Regions from separate parts of the Rossellomorea sp. DA94 genome, predicted to be linked through region 2. Evidence: riboswitches for the same ligand, from Rfam matches in the RefSeq annotation. Region 2 holds a riboswitch; each other region holds the start of a gene.
What was found. A riboswitch is a leader RNA that binds a small molecule or an ion and turns the genes downstream of it on or off. The one in region 2 is predicted to bind S-adenosylmethionine.

Region 1 (4,523 bases), 1.6 Mb from region 2:
CGGAACTGCCCGTCCACTCCAAGCCGCCATACATTCCTCCTGCACCGATCAACATGCTAATGATGATGGTGATGATGAGCTTTCTGCCCGTCCACTCCATATATTCCCCTCCAGCTTGTCGTTAGTTTATGGTATGGATGAGAGCAGCGTACGCATTCCCATCCAACGAAAAAGACACCACACAAAAACGCGCTTAGGCGGTGCGATGTCTTTGCTTATTTAACTATATGCCGGAGGGGGACGAGTTATGATTGGCAGCGGATTATTTCATACCCGTCACGATTTTCTGATTTTGATGATTTTTCAGATGAGAAGAGATGATCCCTCCCCATTTCTCAAATTCCACAAGAAACCCGTCATGACCGAAGGCTGTCGGGATAAAGTAATGTTCACCTTTAGCGGCTTGTGTGGTGAATTCCTTTAAATAGTGAGGAGAATAGATCAAATCACCCTCATAGCTGATCGAGACCAGCTCGCACGGATAGGAATCGGCGACCAGTTCCGTGCCTCCCCTTCCCCTCCCGATATCATGGGTGTTCATCGCTTTCAGGAGGGTCAGATAGCTGTTCGGATCAAATCTCTTTCCGAGTTTCTTTCCTTGATAATCAAGATAGCTTTCTACATTGTACTGCTCATTCGTCCTCTCCCGCTGAAAGCGCCTGTCAAACAACTCCTGTGTACGATAGGTCACCATCCCGACCATCCTGGCAATCTCAAGTCCTTTTAATATGGACCCGTGAGGATAGTGGCCATTTTGAAAATCGGGATCCCCTTCAATCGCTGTGATCCCGATATGATTGAAGGCGAGACCGTAATCATTCAATGCCGGTGAGACGGCGAGGGCGAATACCTTATGGATATATGCCGGGTACAGGGCTCCCCACTCCAATGCCTGCATTCCACCAAGCGACCCGCCGATCACTGCTTCGATGTGGTCGACGGACAACTGTTGGAGTGCTTCATATTGAGCGTGGACCATGTCCCGTATGGTAATGTGGGGAAAATTCGGTCCGTAACGTTTTCCGGTTTCAGGATCCGTGGACGTCGGTCCCGTACTGCCTTCACATCCCCCTAACACATTGAAAGCAATCACATTGTATAGATCGGTATCAATGTAGGATCCTGGTCCGATCAGTCCATCCCACCAGCCCCGGTCCTCTCTTGTCCCTTTCACAATATGGGTTCCGGTGAGGGCATGGCAAACGAGGATGACAGGGCCTTCTTTATTGCCGGTCCGTTCATAGGCCAGATTTACATTGTGCAATGTGGTGCCTGACTCTAATGTGAGGGATGGGATGGTAATGGAGCTTACTTCGTATGAGTATGAATTCTCCATTCCTCCACCTCCTTTTTTTATGTTGTTCGGGACGCCGCGGCACCCCGGTGAAATCAGTTCCTTTTATACCCGGGACGTTTCCAACGCCACCTCAATCGCATGATCCAGATCCTCGATCAAATCCTTCGCAGATTCCAATCCGACGGAAAGTCTTACAAGGTCCTCGGTTACGCCTGTGGCCCGGATTTCCTCATCGTTCAATTGCTGATGCGTCGTGGACGCTGGATGGATGATCAATGACTTCGCATCCCCTACATTGGCAACATGGGACCAGAGGGAAATGTTGTCGACGACTTTACGTCCTGAGTCCCTGCCCCCTTTGATTCCAAAGACGACGATGGAACCTGCTCCATTTTTCAAATATTTTTGAGCAAGAGCGTAGGACGGATGCTGCGGCAGACCCGGATAAGAAACCCAGGCAACTCCGCTGTGCTGATTTAAGTGTTCCGCAATCTTCAAGGCATTCTCCGTGTGACGTTCGATGCGGAGATGGAGGGTTTCCAGTCCCTGCAATAGCAGAAATGCGTTCTGCGGACTTAAGCACGCCCCGAGATCCCGAAGCAGCTGCACCCTTAATTTTGTGATGAATGCGGCCGCCCCTACATCCTGTGCGTAGCGAAGTCCATTATAGCTTCTGTCCTCTTCTGTGAATCCAGGGAATTTTTCATGATTCCAATCAAACTTCCCACCGTCGATGACGACTCCCCCGATGGCCGTACCGTGGCCGCCGATCCACTTCGTTGCAGAGTGAATGACGATGTCCGCTCCCCACTCAATCGGCTTACACACATATGGTGTGGCAAATGTGTTATCGATGATGAGTGGGATATGATGGTCATGGGCCACTTTCGCCACCGACTCGATGTCCAGGACGTGCAGGCTCGGATTTCCGATCGTCTCTGCGAATACCGCTTTTGTTTTCGGCGTAATCGCCTTTCGGAAGTTTTCCGGATCAGTCGGATCGACGAAATGAACCTTGATTCCGTATTTCGGAAGAGTCGTAGAGAATAAATTGTACGTTCCACCGTACAGATTGGTGGCTGCCACGATCTCATCCCCTGCACCGGCTATATTCAGGATGGAAAGAGAAATGGCGGCCATCCCGGATGATACACCCAGGGCTCCGATTCCCCCTTCTAAAAGGGCGAGGCGCTTCTCAAGGACGTCAACGGTCGGGTTCATGATACGGGTGTAGATGTTTCCCGGTTCTTCAAGGGCGAATAGCTTTGCGGCGTGATCGCTGTTGTCGAACACGTAGGATGTCGTTTGATAGATGGGTACCGCCCTTGAGCCTGTAGTTGGGTCCGGCTCCTGGCCGCCGTGAAGAAGAAGTGTGTCGAAATCGAATGATTTGGTCATTTGGAATTCCTCCTAGAGTTTTTTAGTTTTTGGATTGATGTGGATGGTTGGTTGGTTGGGTTCAGCTGCTGAATTGGATGGTTTTTTTTAGCAGCTGAATTTGTGAAGAATTTCAGCTGCTGATTTTCGGGATGATTTCACCTGCTGATTTTTCACAGAATATCAGCAGGTGAAATCATCCAAACATTCTCCTGCTGAACCCCCATGCAAAAGCCTAAGAAGCGAGAAGAGGATAAAATAAAAAACCCTCTTCCTAAGAAGAGGGTCTAATTGAATAGGGTCCTCCTCTTATCTTTCAGGCAGATCGCCTGCAGGAATTAGCACCTTTTCATGTGACGCATAGTGCGTACATGAAGGTTGCCGGGTTTCATCGGGCCTAGTCCCTCCACCTCTCTGGATAAGAGCATTTAATTGTCAATGTGAAAAATTCATGCGTTGAGATGAATTATAAAGGGTAACCAGCCTCAACGTCAAGACCATTTTCAGAATTTTTTATTTTTTAACAGAAGCTGCTATTGCCTCGTTGAATTGAGAAACGATATCTTCCCCATCCTCGATACCTAACGATATGCGCACCACATGGGTGTTGATGCCTAGTTTTTCCTGCGCTTCTCTCGGAAGGGCACGATGAGAGGTTCCAAGCGGATAGGAAACCGTTGTTTCCACGCCGGCCAAGGACGGGATGATCTTGATCCACCCAAGGGATTTGAAGAATGTGCTGATATTGCAGCTGTCATCGAGTTCGATGGTGACGATTGCGCCATTTCCTTTATCGGATAGATCAATTGGATAATAGACCTTCTTCACCTGCTCATTGCTGCGCAGTTCATCTGCAAGTGTTCCCGCGTTCTGAGCCTGGGTCCCCACCCGAAGTGCCAATGTTTTCGCCCCCCGGCATGTGAGCCATGCTTCAAAAGGACTTAAGTTGGAACCTATGTTGACGACCTTTTCCCTTGCCTTTTGAACAAGTTCTTCATTTCCGACTACGACTCCCGCTGTGATATCGCTATGCCCGCCGATATACTTCGTAGCGCTGTGAGCGACCAGATCGACCCCTTCAAGGTAGGGCTGACGCAGAAATGGAGTAGCAAATGTATTGTCGATCATCGATTTCAGGTTATGCTTTTCGGCAAGAGCTACCATTCTTGAAATATCCTCTACCCGCATAAATGGATTGGTTACCGTCTCACTGTAGAGAAGTTTGGTGTCGGGAGTAAGTGCTGCCTCGATTTCCTCCTCACTCGTGAAATCGACAAAGGAGGTCGAAATACCGAATGATTTCAGCTCTTCTTTCAGCATATGGAAAGTGCCTCCGTATAAATCCTCCGCCGCAACAATATGGTCCCCTGCCTGAACAATGGCAAGGAGACCAACCAGGATCGCCGACAATCCGGAAGACGTGGCGACACCGGCAGGAGCTCCTTCAAGTTCTGCCACCATCTTCCCAAGTTCATCCGTGTTGGGATTACCCGTCCTTGAATAAAGATAAGGAGACTTCCCCTCATAGAAGCCCTCAAGCTCCTCCAGAGACGTAAAAGAAAAAGCAGACGTCTGGTAGATCGGTGTTGTCTTACTACGGATTTCCTCTGTTCCTTTCAGCTGACTATGTACGACCTTGGTGGTGAATTTCATTTCACTGTCATCCTTCCTGAATCTATGTATTTTTAAAAGTGTATCATATTCAGAAGATTGTGAGGAGTATGAGGTGTTGGGAGGCAAAAAAAAGAACCCGTCGCATTAATGCAACAGGTTCTCCTCGTCAGACGTTTTCTAAACACCCGATCAGGCGATTTTCGATATCCAACGCCAACCGCTTCAATTCATCGTT
Region 2 (4,523 bases):
CGATGGTACCGGGAGGCAAGGTTATGGCGCATTTATGATGGAACCGATGAAATTCAAAAACTGATCATTTCAAGGAATTTATTAAAAGGTCATGTGAAACTTGGGCAATTTGTATAAACAGAAATGGAGGCAGACGAAATGGGAGAGCGATTCAGAGGAAAAGTGGCTTTAGTTACAGGTGGAAGCAGAGGGATCGGCAGGGCGATTGCCGGATTACTGGCTGAAGAAGGGGCCAAGGTGGCCATCATCGACGTCAATGAGGATGCGTTGAATGAAGCGAGTGAGGTATTTAAACAATATGAATTGTATACAAAAGTGGCAAATGTCGTAGAATCCCGGGAAGTTGAAAATGCGATGAAGGAAGTATATGAATCTTTTGGTTCCCTGGACATTGTGGTGAATAATGCAGGGGTCATCAGGGATAATCTGTTATTCAAAATGACCGAAAACGATTGGGAGACGGTCATGGATGTGCATTTAAAGGGTTCATTCAATGTAGTGAAGGCAGCCCAACAATACATGGTCAAACAAAAGTACGGACGCATCATCAATATTTCATCCACCTCAGCATTGGGAAATCGCGGGCAGGCAAACTACGCAACGGCTAAAGCAGGTCTTCAAGGCTTGACGAAAACCCTTGCCATAGAACTTGGTCCATTCGGAATCACCACGAATGCTGTAGCACCGGGCTTTATTGAAACCGATATGACGAAAGAAACTGCGAAACGGATCGGGATCACTTTCGATCAATTAGTGGAAGCAAGTCTCCAGGGAATCCCTGTTGGAAGAAGCGGGACTCCTGAAGATATTGCAAATGCCGTCGCTTTTTTTGCAGATGAAAAATCTTCATTCGTCAATGGTCAGGTTCTCTACGTTGCTGGAGGGCCGAAAGCCTGAATAAAGAAGAAAGAGGTGAAGAATATGTTTGAATCCTATATCGGAAAGAGGTCTACTTCCACCCGGAATGCAGTGGAAAGAGGAGCGGTTCGGAAATTTGCAGACGCCATTGGCGATCCCCATCCCTTTTATGTGGATGAAGATGCCGGGAAGTCCTCCTCTTATGGGGGGAACATTGCCCCTCCCACCTTTCCGAGAGTGTTCGACTATGGTTCGATCGAAGGCTTTCATTTACCGAATGATGGGTTGATTCACGGTGAACAATCCTTTCATTATGAAAGACCTTTGAAGGTAGGGGAAACGATTCAATGTTATACGGAAATAAAAAACTATTATGAACGGGAAGGTACCGGGGGGAAACTGGGATTCCTTGTCATCGAAGATGTCGGGGAAGATTCTCGTGGGGAAAGAATCTTCACTTCCCAGGCGATTGTCATTATTACAGAAGAAGTCAGAAAGAGGTTGAGTAAATGACAATACTACAATCATTCGGAATAGGAGATACACTCCCCCCGGTTGAACTCGCTCCGGTCACGAGGATGGACCTGATCAAATACGCAGGAGCTTCCGGAGACTACAATCCGATACACACCATCGATGATGAAGCCTTGAAGCTGGGTCTTCCAGGAATCATCGCTCATGGAATGTGGACGATGGGCAATGTGTCCAAACTTTTCAGCCCACACTATGAGGAAGGCTTTATCCAGGATTACTCGGTACGATTTAAAGGGATGGTCATGTTACATGATGTGGTGACATTACGGGCAGAATTGACGGACAAACAGGAAAACCTCCTTCATTTTAAGGTTTTAGCCACAAACCAAGCCGGGAAGAACGTAATTGAGGGTAACGTCGCGTTTAGGGTCCTTGAATAGTTGCGCAATGCTTTATGAAAAATTGTCGTAGAACCACCCCCAATCGAATAAACATGTATGGAATGATGTTTGAATAAAATAAGACAAAAGACATAAATCCGATCGAAAAACTCGGGTTGACTTCTGCTGTAATTGTGATATTATTTAGAATATTAAAATGAATAACTCTTATCCAGAGTGGTGGAGGGATCTGGCCCTGCGAAGCCCAGCAACCTACGTATTGTAAGGTGCTAATTCCAGCAAAATGTGAAGTCATTTTGGAAGATAAGGTAACCTTACCTGAACAACTTTCCAAAATGGGAAGTTGTTTTTTTCTGATCTGGATAAGAAGAAAATTGGGGGTATCATGTGAAAAAAGAGAAGAACCAGCATGTACAGTTTGACTTGGTAGCAGAGAAAATCCAGTCCATGCTTGAAACCATGAGCTTTGGTTCAATCACGATTATCGTACAGGATGGAAAAGTCATTCAATTAGAGAAAAATGAGAAAGTCCGAATAAAATAAGCTGACTAGACAAACTAGAGGCGCGTAGCAAAAATATAGGGACTCCTTATATTTTGTTACCGCCTCTTTTTCTTTGGATAAGCGTCAGGGAATGGGGTGTACTATGTTAACGTATCAGACTTGGAAACAGCCATCCATGGAATTTGAAGTGGATCCTGTCTATAAAGGAGCGCTTAACGTCCTGAAATGGACATATGATCATTATGGTGACGAGGTTGTATATGCGTGCAGTTTCGGGATAGAAGGCATTGTGCTTATCGATCTCATATCCAAGGTGAAACCGCAGGCAACCATTGTATTCCTTGATACAGGGGTTCATTTCAAGGAAACGTATGAAATCATCGAGAAAGTGAAGAAGGCGTATCCCGAGTTGACCATCCATATGAAAAAGCCTCAGTTGACCCTCAAGGAGCAGGCAGAGGCATATGGGGATAAGTTATGGGAAACCAAACCAAACCAATGCTGTCAAATTCGGAAGCTTGACCCGTTAAAAGAAACATTATCCAAGGGGCACGCATGGATTTCAGGATTAAGGAGGGAACAATCCCCAACAAGACAACATGTTGAATTCATCAATAAAGATGACAAATTTCAATCCGTTAAAATCTGTCCGCTGATTCACTGGACGTGGAAGGAGATCTGGCGTTATACCCATAAGCATAATCTTTCTTATAACCCCCTTCACGATCAAGGGTATCCGAGCATTGGCTGCTTCCATTGCACCACACCGGCTATTGATGTCAATGATCTTCGCTCCGGAAGATGGAAAGGAAAAGGAAAGACAGAATGCGGTCTCCATTAGATAGGGTGACGGGATTTGCTTGAAATCTCGGCCCTTCTGATCAGCTTGTTCTTCGCCATGAACATTGGTGCCAGCGGAGCGGCAGCGTCAATGGGAGTGGCATATGGTGCAGGCGCAATAAAAAACATCCGGACAGCGCTATGGATATGCGCGGCAGGTGTCCTGAGTGGAGCGGTTCTGGGTGGTGGAGAGGTTGTAAAGACAATCAGTTCTGGGATCATCCCACAGAATCTATTGTCGATAAAGGTCGTTCTCATTATTTTGTTATCCGCAACGATTTCATTGTTTCTTGCGAATGTGATCGGCATTCCGCTATCTACGAGTGAAGTAACGGTTGGCGCGGTTGTAGGAGTCGGGGTAGCTTATCAGGTTCTGTATGTAAAATCACTTATTACGATCATGTCTTTCTGGGTGATCGTCCCTGTCATCGCCTTTTTCGTAACATGGCTTGCGGGATTGGGTTTAGTTCAGCTTGAAAAGCGGGGGTATCATTTTGATAAACAGTGGCTTGCTTATCTGTTGATCATCGCTGGATTCTTTGAAGCTTTCTCAGCAGGCATGAATAATGTTGCCAATGCCGTTGGTCCTTTGGTGGGGGCAGGGCTGATATCACCTTCACGTGGAATCTTGATTGGTGGTGCATTTGTTGCACTGGGAGCTGTTTTACTGGGAAAGAAAGTAGTCGAAACAAACGGCAAGAAAATTACGCAATATTCTAAAGCTGAAGGAATTGTCATTTCCTCAACAGGAGCCTTCCTCGTCATCTTGAGCTCTCTGTATGGATTGCCGATCCCTCTGACACAGGTTACGTCCTCTTCCATTATTGGTTTGGGTGTATCTAAAAACGGCAAGCACATGCTGCAAAAGAAAATCGTCAAAAAAATCGTCAAAATCTGGGTGGTCTCCCCTTTGATTTCACTCAGTATTTCATACTTTTTGGTCAAATTGTTGATCGATAGTGATCTGTACTCAATTGTTGTACCGATAAGCGTCATTATTGCCACAGTAGGTGCGTTGTCCCTGATGAGGGTCATTCATGAGGAAAGACGGTCTGTCCACGAAGAAGGAGGAGGCATTTGATTTTAATCCCGATTAAACAAATATGTTAAGGAGGATATTTTACATGAGTTTACAGCCACACGGAGGAGTACTGGTCCAATCTTATTTACCTGAAAAATCCTATAAGGACATCGTACACGAATTGCCACTGGACGACATCGCATTGAGTGACCTGGAACTGATTGCAATCGGTGCTTACAGTCCCTTAGAAGGATTCTTGTCCAATCGGGATTATCAGACCGTGGTGGAATCATTACGGCTTGAGAGCGGATGTGTATGGAGCATTCCCATCACTTTGCCCATCGATAAGGAGCAGGCTGGTTTTGTACAGATAGGGAAAAGGAGCAGACTGGTCTATAAAGGAGTAACATACGGGGTTATCGACG
Region 3 (4,523 bases), 2.2 Mb from region 2:
GATTTTCGCTCCAGGTGCTCGCTTTCCGCGGGGCGTGAGTTGAGCCTCCTCGGGCTTTGCCCTGCGGGGTCTCAACTTTCCCGCAATTCCCGCAGGAGTCGAGCACCTTCCGCTACAATCAGCGTCAAAGTGAAGTTTAAAGACTTGTTTAGCAGTGCCCTTCAAGATAAACACTTTCAAGGTAAAATCATTTCTCTATATATACTTTTACATTCCATAAGGAAAATCCTTCCTTTTTGTATTTTTATATAAAAACAGGCATCCGTGGGTAGCGGATGCCTGTTTTTTAGTAAGCTAATGCCTTCTTCTTTTCTTCTTTCATTAGGACGAAGCAGAGAAAGATGCCTAGGAGTGACAGGACTGCGAAGAAGAGGTATACCGTGTAGATGGAATAGGTTTCATAGATGAAACCTCCCACGAAGGTACTGAACCAATTCCCGAGACCATTTCCGATGGCGGAATAGACGGTGACGGCAGTAGCTGTAATATGTGCCGGCGTGATTTCTTTGATGTAGCGTAGCCCCGCAGGAATGAATAATCCGATGGCAAGCCCCTGCATCACCGCTGAGGAATAGACCAGCCATAGACTTGGTTCTGTGAAGTAAAATAGCCAGCGGATCATGGATGCAGCACCTGCCAGCGCCGCTACGGTCAAGAGACCGAACTTATCAATCCACCCTCCCGCGATTCTCATAAACGGTACTTCTGATAGGACGGCAATCAGAAATGCGAGACCGATTCCGGCGTACGTACCACCTGAATCTTCTACGAATAATCCGAAATACACGTTATTGGCTAAATTTGGGCCGAACACCAGGAACGTGACGGCCAGGAAGATCAGAAACTTCTTCATCGTGAATAATTCCTTCATCCCGGCTTTTAGATCAAGCTTAGCTGCCGCTCTCTCTTTAGGAAAACGGAAGGATAGGAATCCGGATAGGACCAGACAGATAAAGAAGGAGTAGAAAATGATCGTCGGTCCGATGAATCCCTCTGAAAGCCTCCCCATGACGAACACGGCAATCCCGAATCCCAATGAGCCGAACAGACGAATATTTCCGTAGTTATAACCGACTTTACTTGTATACTTCAAGCTGATGCTGTCAGACACGGGAATGATGGCACTTTGGAAGATCGCAACTAAAATCGCGACCACCAATAGTCCATAGTAAACATCCATGAATAAATAACCAAGAGCAAAGATCCCTGCAACTAAGGAGGTTAATCCCAACACGACGGTTGGCTTATTGGTTGTGTCACTGACCATCCCCCATATCGGCTGGAAGAAAATCATCATGATCGGGCCGACAGACATGATGGTTCCGATCTGATATCCATTTAACCCCACACTTTCACTTAAATATACACTGAGTAAAGGATATAAACTTCCAACCCCGAAGAAGGTCAATAGATAAAACCCTTGTAACGTAAAAATTTGATTTCGCACATTTCTTTCCACTACCGTATCCCCCAAGATGTTTTTTGTCTATCTTATAGTAGACCTTGACCGTTCAATTGTCTATGTGTTTATGCCTTTTTATGGATAAACTCCCGCGTTTTATGATGCATGCCTTGCTACGGCGATCTCCCGCCGCTTTCGTTTGATCCAGCTGTGGCAGTCATGCCCTGCATGTATATTTCCAATAAATTACCGTTTGACTTTTTCGATTAAACCCTTTAAAGTATGGAAGTATATTTTAAGTGAACTGAATAACATATCTTCTTATCCAGAGAGACGGAGGGACTGGCCCTGTGATGTCTCGGCAGCGGACTCATGATGAGTGCTGTGCCACATCCAGCAAGCGTAATGCTTGAAAGATAAGAGGAGTGTTTCGTTTGAATGAAACCTCTTCTTATACTGGAAGAGGTTTTTTTATTTGATTTCACACGACAAAGGAGTGTTTGACATGAACCAAGAAAAAGGTAATTTACTGGCTTTATTGCCCTTGATCATATTTGTTTCACTGTTCCTTGGAGCGGGGATCCTTTCAGGAGATTTTTATGCATTCCCTGTACTGGTATCCATCATCATTGCCTCCATTGTAGCCCTTGCGATGAATCGGAAAGAGTCGTTAACCTCTAAGGTTGAACGGTTCGCAAAAGGTGCCGGGCACCCGGACATTATGATTATGGTCTTTATCTTCTTATTAGCCGGTGCGTTTTCCGGTGTAGCAGAAAAGATGGGCGCCGTTGATTCAACCGTCAATTTTGCCCTATCCGTGCTTCCTGGTAATCTGATCATTGTTGGATTATTCATCATCGCCGCTTTCATTTCCCTATCAATGGGGACATCAATGGGGACGATTGCAGCACTTGCCCCAATCGGAGTAGGCATCAGCTCAGGAGCCGACATTTCTATGCCACTTGCTATGGCCACCGTCATCGGGGGAGCGATGTTCGGGGACAATTTATCGTTCATCTCGGATACAACGATTGCAGCCGTACGCACACAGAAAACCGAAATGAAGGACAAGTTCAAAGTGAACTTCTTCATTGTCTTACCCGCAGCCATCATCACGATGGTCATCCTTTTTTTCCTTACGATGGGGACTCCATCCTCCGTCGACGCAGGAAGCTTCGACTGGATTAAAATCATCCCTTACCTCGGAGTGATCATTGGGGCCCTTGCAGGATTAAACGTATTTGTCGTTTTAATCGGCGGGATTGTGTTGGCAGGGGTTATCGGATTTTCGGATGGAAGCTTTACCCCATCGAGTTACTTTGGTAGTGTAGCCGACGGGATGACGGGCATGGCAGAGATTGTGATCCTTTCCATCCTGATCGGCGGAGTCGTCGAACTGATTCGTCATAATGGAGGGATTCAAGCTATCCTTTACCATGCCACACGTAAGATTAAATCTCCTCAGGGAGCACAGCTTGCAACAGCAGGCTTGGTCAGTTCGACGAATCTTTGCACAGCCAATAACACAATTTCCATTATCATCGCAGGACCACTGGCCAAAACGCTTAGCGATCAGTATGGCGTAGATTCCCGTAAGTCAGCAAGTATCCTCGATATTTTCTCTTGTGCCGTTCAAGGGTTGATCCCATACGGTGCACAGGCACTGTTAGTGGCGGAAGTAGCCGGCATATCACCTGTCAGCATCATCCCTTATGCCTTCTACCCTGTCCTGATTGCCGTTTGCGGACTGATTGCGATTCAATTCGCCCTTCCGAAGTTCACACGGAGAACCGCTACTGATGGAGATCCGGTCCGTTCTTCTTAGTCCGTTGGAAAAGAGACAAATCCGTCTGGGTTTGTCTCTTTTTTGTGTCTGGGTTATTCAAACACCATTAAAAAAGCAGACCCCGATTTCCGGAATCTGCTCTTTTCTTATAACAAATCATTCACATGATACAGTTTACCACTTTCAATATTGGTTTTGGTTATGAGAGCCACCAGTGCATCCGCTACCGTGTCCGTGCTGCGCAGCATCCCCTCTTCTTTGTAGCGCTGGAACGACTCAACCTCGGCAAAGGCTTCTTTGGAGGACGAGCGGATTTCCCCCTGCATATCCGTATCCATCACTCCCGGACTGAAAGCGATGACCTGATGACGGCTATGTGTGTTGGAGAGCTCAAGGCTCACCGTTTCAGTCAGCATATTGACTCCCGCCTTAGTCGCGCAATACGTACTCCAGCCATAAACGGGACGACTTCCCGCTCCTGAACTGATGTTGACCATGATCATTTTCGATTCAGAGCCTTTTGCTGCCTTGAGCAATTCATTGGTGGCGATCATAGGTGAAAGTAGATTGACGTGGACACTCGTTTCCATTGCTTCATTTTCCACTTCACCCGACGTATTGATCGGTGTCACCACGCCTGCATTTTGAACGACATATATCTTCTTGGCTCCAGATCCAAATACCTTTGCCCCTACTTCGCGGAACACCGCTTCTGTTTGTCCCGATTGAGATAGATCACAGGGAAAGAATTCATACGACACTTCTTTTTCCCGTGCAAGCTTTTGTAAGCTGTCATTATCCGAACGGGATATATTGAGAATACCGATGCCTTTTTCAATAAAGAGCCTGGCGACGGACTCCCCTAATCCCCTTGTTGCTCCTGTCACGATTGCATAATCCATTTCGAATCATCTCCTTCTTACATACTGATTATAAAGGAGAGTTTCCTTTCCTCAAAAAATTAAGCATCAAGTTAACCGAATTTTTACTAATATTTGTGAAAAAGCACACCATCAAGGCATGCTCTCATCAATCAAATGATATTCCGGTATGAGGTCGGATAGTGGTACGATCGACGCTTTTTTCTCATAAAGGGGAAGAAATTCTTTTAACATGGTGGCAACCTTCATGCCTGTAACCCCCACATGCCCGATCGCGATGGTTGCATCATCACGATCCAATGTCTTTGAAAGGAGTCTCGCCTGCTTCCCGATGTGTTGAATGGTGTAGATATCATCAAAGAATAATTCGTTTTCTAGGTATGGGACGCCCATTTCCTTTGCAAGCTTCGGAATGACACTCTTTCCTGTTGTTTTACTATCCAGATAAAATAAA
Region 4 (4,523 bases), 2.0 Mb from region 2:
ACTATTGAAAAACCGTGGAGTGAGCGTCACCATCCAGAAGTTCGATCCATACATCAACGTGGATCCGGGAACGATGAGTCCTTATCAGCACGGTGAAGTATTCGTAACCGATGATGGTGCCGAGACGGATCTTGACCTTGGTCACTACGAGCGTTTCGTTGACATCAACCTGACGAAATACAGCTCTGTGACAACGGGTAAAATCTATTCTACTGTTCTGAAAAAAGAGCGCCGCGGGGATTATCTTGGCGGGACTGTACAAGTCATCCCGCATATCACAAATGAAATCAAAGAACGCGTGTACCGTGCCGGCCGCGAAACGAATTCTGATGTCGTGATCACGGAAATCGGTGGAACGGTCGGGGATATCGAATCCCTTCCATTCCTTGAAGCGATCCGCCAGATCAAGAGTGATGTCGGTCGTGACAACGTGATGTATATTCACTGTACGCTGATTCCATATATTAAAGCGGCGGGTGAAATGAAGACGAAACCGACCCAGCACAGTGTAAAAGAGCTGCGTAGTCTCGGTATTCAGCCAAATGTCATCGTCGTGCGTACCGAAATGCCGATGACCCAGGATATGAAAGACAAGATCGCGTTATTCTGTGATATCGATAAACATGCAGTCATCGAAGCAATGGATGCAGATACGCTTTACTCTGTACCACTTGCCCTTCAGGATCAAAAACTTGATGAAATCACGTGTCAGCACTTGAAGCTGAACTGCCATGAAGCAGACATGACCGAGTGGAATGAACTGGTTGACCGGGTGAAAAACCTTTCCCGCAAAACAAGGATCGCCCTTGTCGGGAAATATGTTGAATTACAGGATGCTTATATTTCTGTAGTGGAAGCCCTTCGTCATGCAGGTTACCATTTCGACAGCGATATTGAAGTGAGATGGTTGAACTCTGAGCTTGTCGACAACGAAAATGTGGCAGAGAAGCTTGCTGACGTGGATGGAATCCTTGTACCAGGCGGCTTCGGTGACCGCGGTGTCGAAGGAAAGATCGCTGCGACGCAATATGCACGCGAAAACAAGATTCCTTTCCTTGGAATCTGCCTTGGCATGCAGCTCGCATCCGTTGAATATGCGCGTAATGTCCTTGGACTTGAAGGAGCACACTCTGCTGAGCTGAATCCTGAAACGCCATATCCGGTCATCGACCTTTTACCGGAACAAAAGGATATCGAAGACCTTGGCGGGACCCTTCGTCTCGGACTATATCCATGTAAGCTGACAAAAGGTTCAAAAGCCTATGCAGCCTACGATGGAGAAGTCGTATACGAACGTCACCGTCACCGTTTCGAATTCAACAATCACTACCGTGAGCAAATGGAAAAAGCCGGATTCATCTTCTCAGGCACAAGCCCGGATGGCCGCCTTGTGGAAATCATCGAGCTGAGCGACCACCCATGGTTCGTCGCATCTCAATTCCACCCGGAATTCACATCACGCCCGACACGCCCGCAGCCTCTATTCAGAGACTTCGTGGAAGCGTCCCTTGCGTATGGTGAGAAATAAGATTTGATTGATAGAGCCCTCCCGGTTTGGGAGGGCTTTTTTGTAGTGTTGGGTGATCATTTCCGGAGACCCGCCACAGAATTTTTTTAAAAAGAATATTGACAATATTTCCACATATCGTTAATATAGCGATTATAGCAAAAGCGAACACAACCAAATTTCATATTCTCTTATAAAGAGTTGGCAGAGGGACTGGCCCGATGACGCCCGGCAACCTACCGTTTATGACGGAAAGGTGCTAAGACCTGCAGGAAGCATTTCCTGAGTGATAAGAGCACGTTTATTTATACATAAACCTCTTTTCTCTTGGGAAAAGGGGTTTTTTTATTTGAAAAAATAGAGGGGGATACCCTCGGGAGGAGAAAAGAAAGATGAAAAAAGCGGCATCATTACTCGTATTAATCGCACTACTTTTCAGTTTGGCGGCTTGTCAGCCAAAGGTATCACAGGAGGCGGAAGCAGACGGCGGGGAAGCGACTTCCGATCATCCGTTAGCCAATAAAAAAATCGCCCTTATCATGCAAATCAATCTCGGGACATTTTCCGCTCAATACATTGAAGGGGTCAAGGAACAGGTGGAAAAGTTCGGGGGGAAGGTTCAAGTGTTCACTTCGGAAGGCGATCTCGCCAAAATGTCCTCTAACCTGGACGCGGCCATCAACCAGAAGTTTGATGGGATCCTGATCGACCATGGAACGAAAGAAGCACTGCAATCAGGGGTGGAAAAGGCGAAAGACCAAAATATTCCGGTTGTCGTCTTCGATGCGGACGTGGCATCAAAAGGAGTGACGGTCCTCGAGCAGGGGGACAAACAAATGGCTGAACAAACCTTGACGAAGCTTTCAGATGAGCTTGGCGGCAAAGGTGAAATCGTAAAAATTTGGGTCGCAGGCTTTGCACCCATGGAAAGACGTCAGGCGGCATACGAAGAATTTTTAAAGGGGAATCCGGATATTAAAGAAGTCGCGGCATTTGGAGCAGCGAGTCAGAATACAGCGCTTGATACACAGGCTCAGATGGAGGCGATCTTGAAACAATACCCAAACAAAGGGGACATCGATGCTGTCTGGGCAGCGTGGGATGAATTTGCGAAAGGGGCCGTCCGGGCAATTGAAGCGGCAGGAAGAGATGAAATCAAAGTATACGGAATCGACATGAGTGACGAGGATCTTCAGATCATTCAAAAAGACGGCAGCCCATGGGTGGCATCGGCAGCGGTAGATCCGAAAGATATCGGCAGGGTCCAGGTCCGCTTCCTTTATCAAAAGCTGAACGGGAAAGAAACGCCTGAAAAAGTGAAATTGGACCCCGTGTTCATTGAAAAAACTGCTTTACCGAAAGAATCGATTACAACGGATCAATTGAACGAGCATATTGAAGGATGGGGAGCGAGTGAGCAGGGGTATACAGATGAGCTGAAAGAGCTCGAATCTTCGTTCACAAACTAGAAAGGAGCTGGGATCGATGACGTCTCCACTATTGACTATGTCGGGTATCAACAAGAGCTTTTCTGGCGTGAAAGCCTTGAAAAATGCTAGATTCGATGTCCGGGAGGGAGAAGTTCATGCCCTGCTGGGAGCGAACGGCGCAGGGAAAAGCACCCTGATGAAAATTTTATCAGGAGCTTATGTCGGGGACAGCGGAGATATCACTCTTCTCTCTGAAAAAAGAGTCTATGAATCTCCGAAGGAAGCCAAGGAAAACGGCATTCACTGTGTCTACCAGGAAGTGGATACCGCCATCGTTCCCGAGCTCTCGGTGGCGGAAAATATCTGCCTGGATCATTTCTCGCAAAAAGGTTCCCTCTTCATCACCCAAAAAAAGCTGAAAAAAGAAGCAGAGGCGGCACTCATTAAGATCGGGGCCGAATCGATCCCCCTGCATCAGCCCGCCGCTTCGTTAAGTCTGGCTGAAAAGCAGTTGGTCCTTATTGCCCGTAGCCTTCTCCACAAAGCAAAAGTACTGATCCTGGATGAACCGACGGCACCACTTAGTTCTTCAGAAACAGAAAGGTTATTCCAGGTGATAGACGATTTGAAAGAAGAGGGAGTGGGGATCATCTTCATCTCCCACCGGCTGCCTGAAGTGTTTCAAGTTTCCGACCGCATCACAGTGATGAGAGACGGGGAGACAGTTGGAACGTATGAAACACATCAAACGAACTCCCACGAAATCATAGAGGCCATGCTGGGTGGGGCATTCCAGGCAGATTTCCAGAAGGGCTCCCTTGTCGCGGGTGAAACACTGTTTGAGGTGAAGGGGCTCGACGATGGTCGGAAAGTGAAGGATATTCACTTATCGGTCAAAGAAGGAGAAATAGTCGGGGTGGCGGGCCTTGTCGGAGCTGGAAAAACGGAGCTTGCCAAAGCTTTATTCGGAACCTCACGCCTTGAAGGAGGAGAGTTCTTCCTCAAAGGGAGAAAGCTCAAGATTCACTCTCCCAAGGACGCGGTTCAAAATGGATTGGCACTCGTTCCCGAAGAGAGGCGGAAAGAGGGGCTCTTCATTCATGAATCGGTTCAGCACAATCTCAGCTTTCCTTCCTTGAAGAAAGTATCCAACGGGTTATGGATCAATAAGAAGAAGGAGCGAAAGCTTGCTAAGGAAAAAATCCGCTCCCTTGGAATCAAGACCGCCCATGAGAATGTTCAGGCGAACTTTTTAAGTGGGGGAAATCAGCAGAAGGTGTCCATCGGAAAGTGGCTCACGGATGAGGCTTCGGTATTCTTATTTGATGAACCAACCAAAGGGGTGGATGTGGGAGCGAAAAAGGAAATCTTCTCCCTCATTCAATCCCTCGCCGAAAAAAGGAAGGCGATTCTCTACTTTTCCTGTGAGTTACAAGAAATCCTGGCGATCTCGGACCGGATTCTCGTCATGTATGATGGCCGGATCGTCAAAGAACTAACAAAAGAAGAAGCGACGCAGGAAATCATATTGTTTTATGCTTCAGGAGGGACGGATGTGCATGAAAGGCAAGATACTCGACTTACTA

Region 1: it holds a riboswitch for S-adenosylmethionine, as region 2 does, so the genes downstream of both, P8596_RS21115 (O-acetylhomoserine aminocarboxypropyltransferase/cysteine synthase family protein) here and P8596_RS12625 (YezD family protein) in region 2, are expected to answer to the same signal.
Region 3: it holds a riboswitch for S-adenosylmethionine, as region 2 does, so the genes downstream of both, P8596_RS01275 (Na+/H+ antiporter NhaC family protein) here and P8596_RS12625 (YezD family protein) in region 2, are expected to answer to the same signal.
Region 4: it holds a riboswitch for S-adenosylmethionine, as region 2 does, so the genes downstream of both, P8596_RS22995 (sugar ABC transporter substrate-binding protein) here and P8596_RS12625 (YezD family protein) in region 2, are expected to answer to the same signal.

What each region holds. Positions count from the first base shown of each region.
Region 1 is NZ_CP122397.1:4,063,209-4,067,731, forward strand. It holds gene P8596_RS21105 (S41 family peptidase) at 1-100, opposite strand, end outside; gene metX (homoserine O-acetyltransferase MetX) at 263-1,336, opposite strand; gene P8596_RS21115 (O-acetylhomoserine aminocarboxypropyltransferase/cysteine synthase family protein) at 1,400-2,695, opposite strand; SAM riboswitch class I at 2,981-3,099, opposite strand; gene P8596_RS21120 (trans-sulfuration enzyme family protein) at 3,188-4,327, opposite strand; gene P8596_RS21125 (DUF302 domain-containing protein) at 4,455-4,523, opposite strand, start outside.
Region 2 is NZ_CP122397.1:2,433,470-2,437,992, reverse strand. It holds gene P8596_RS12645 (acyl-CoA dehydrogenase family protein) at 1-117, shown strand, start outside; gene fabG (3-oxoacyl-ACP reductase FabG) at 139-897, shown strand; gene P8596_RS12635 (MaoC family dehydratase N-terminal domain-containing protein) at 922-1,371, shown strand; gene P8596_RS12630 (MaoC/PaaZ C-terminal domain-containing protein) at 1,368-1,772, shown strand; SAM riboswitch class I at 1,938-2,043, shown strand; gene P8596_RS12625 (YezD family protein) at 2,121-2,276, shown strand; gene P8596_RS12620 (phosphoadenylyl-sulfate reductase) at 2,380-3,078, shown strand; gene P8596_RS12615 (sulfate permease) at 3,136-4,158, shown strand; gene sat (sulfate adenylyltransferase) at 4,202-4,523, shown strand, end outside.
Region 3 is NZ_CP122397.1:226,054-230,576, reverse strand. It holds gene P8596_RS01280 (MFS transporter) at 287-1,459, opposite strand; SAM riboswitch class I at 1,721-1,825, shown strand; gene P8596_RS01275 (Na+/H+ antiporter NhaC family protein) at 1,908-3,227, shown strand; gene P8596_RS01270 ((S)-benzoin forming benzil reductase) at 3,335-4,090, opposite strand; gene P8596_RS01265 (divergent polysaccharide deacetylase family protein) at 4,202-4,523, opposite strand, start outside.
Region 4 is NZ_CP122397.1:4,460,152-4,464,674, reverse strand. It holds gene P8596_RS23000 (CTP synthase) at 1-1,528, shown strand, start outside; SAM riboswitch class I at 1,696-1,803, shown strand; gene P8596_RS22995 (sugar ABC transporter substrate-binding protein) at 1,900-2,976, shown strand; gene P8596_RS22990 (sugar ABC transporter ATP-binding protein) at 2,993-4,523, shown strand, end outside; gene P8596_RS22985 (ABC transporter permease) at 4,497-4,523, shown strand, end outside.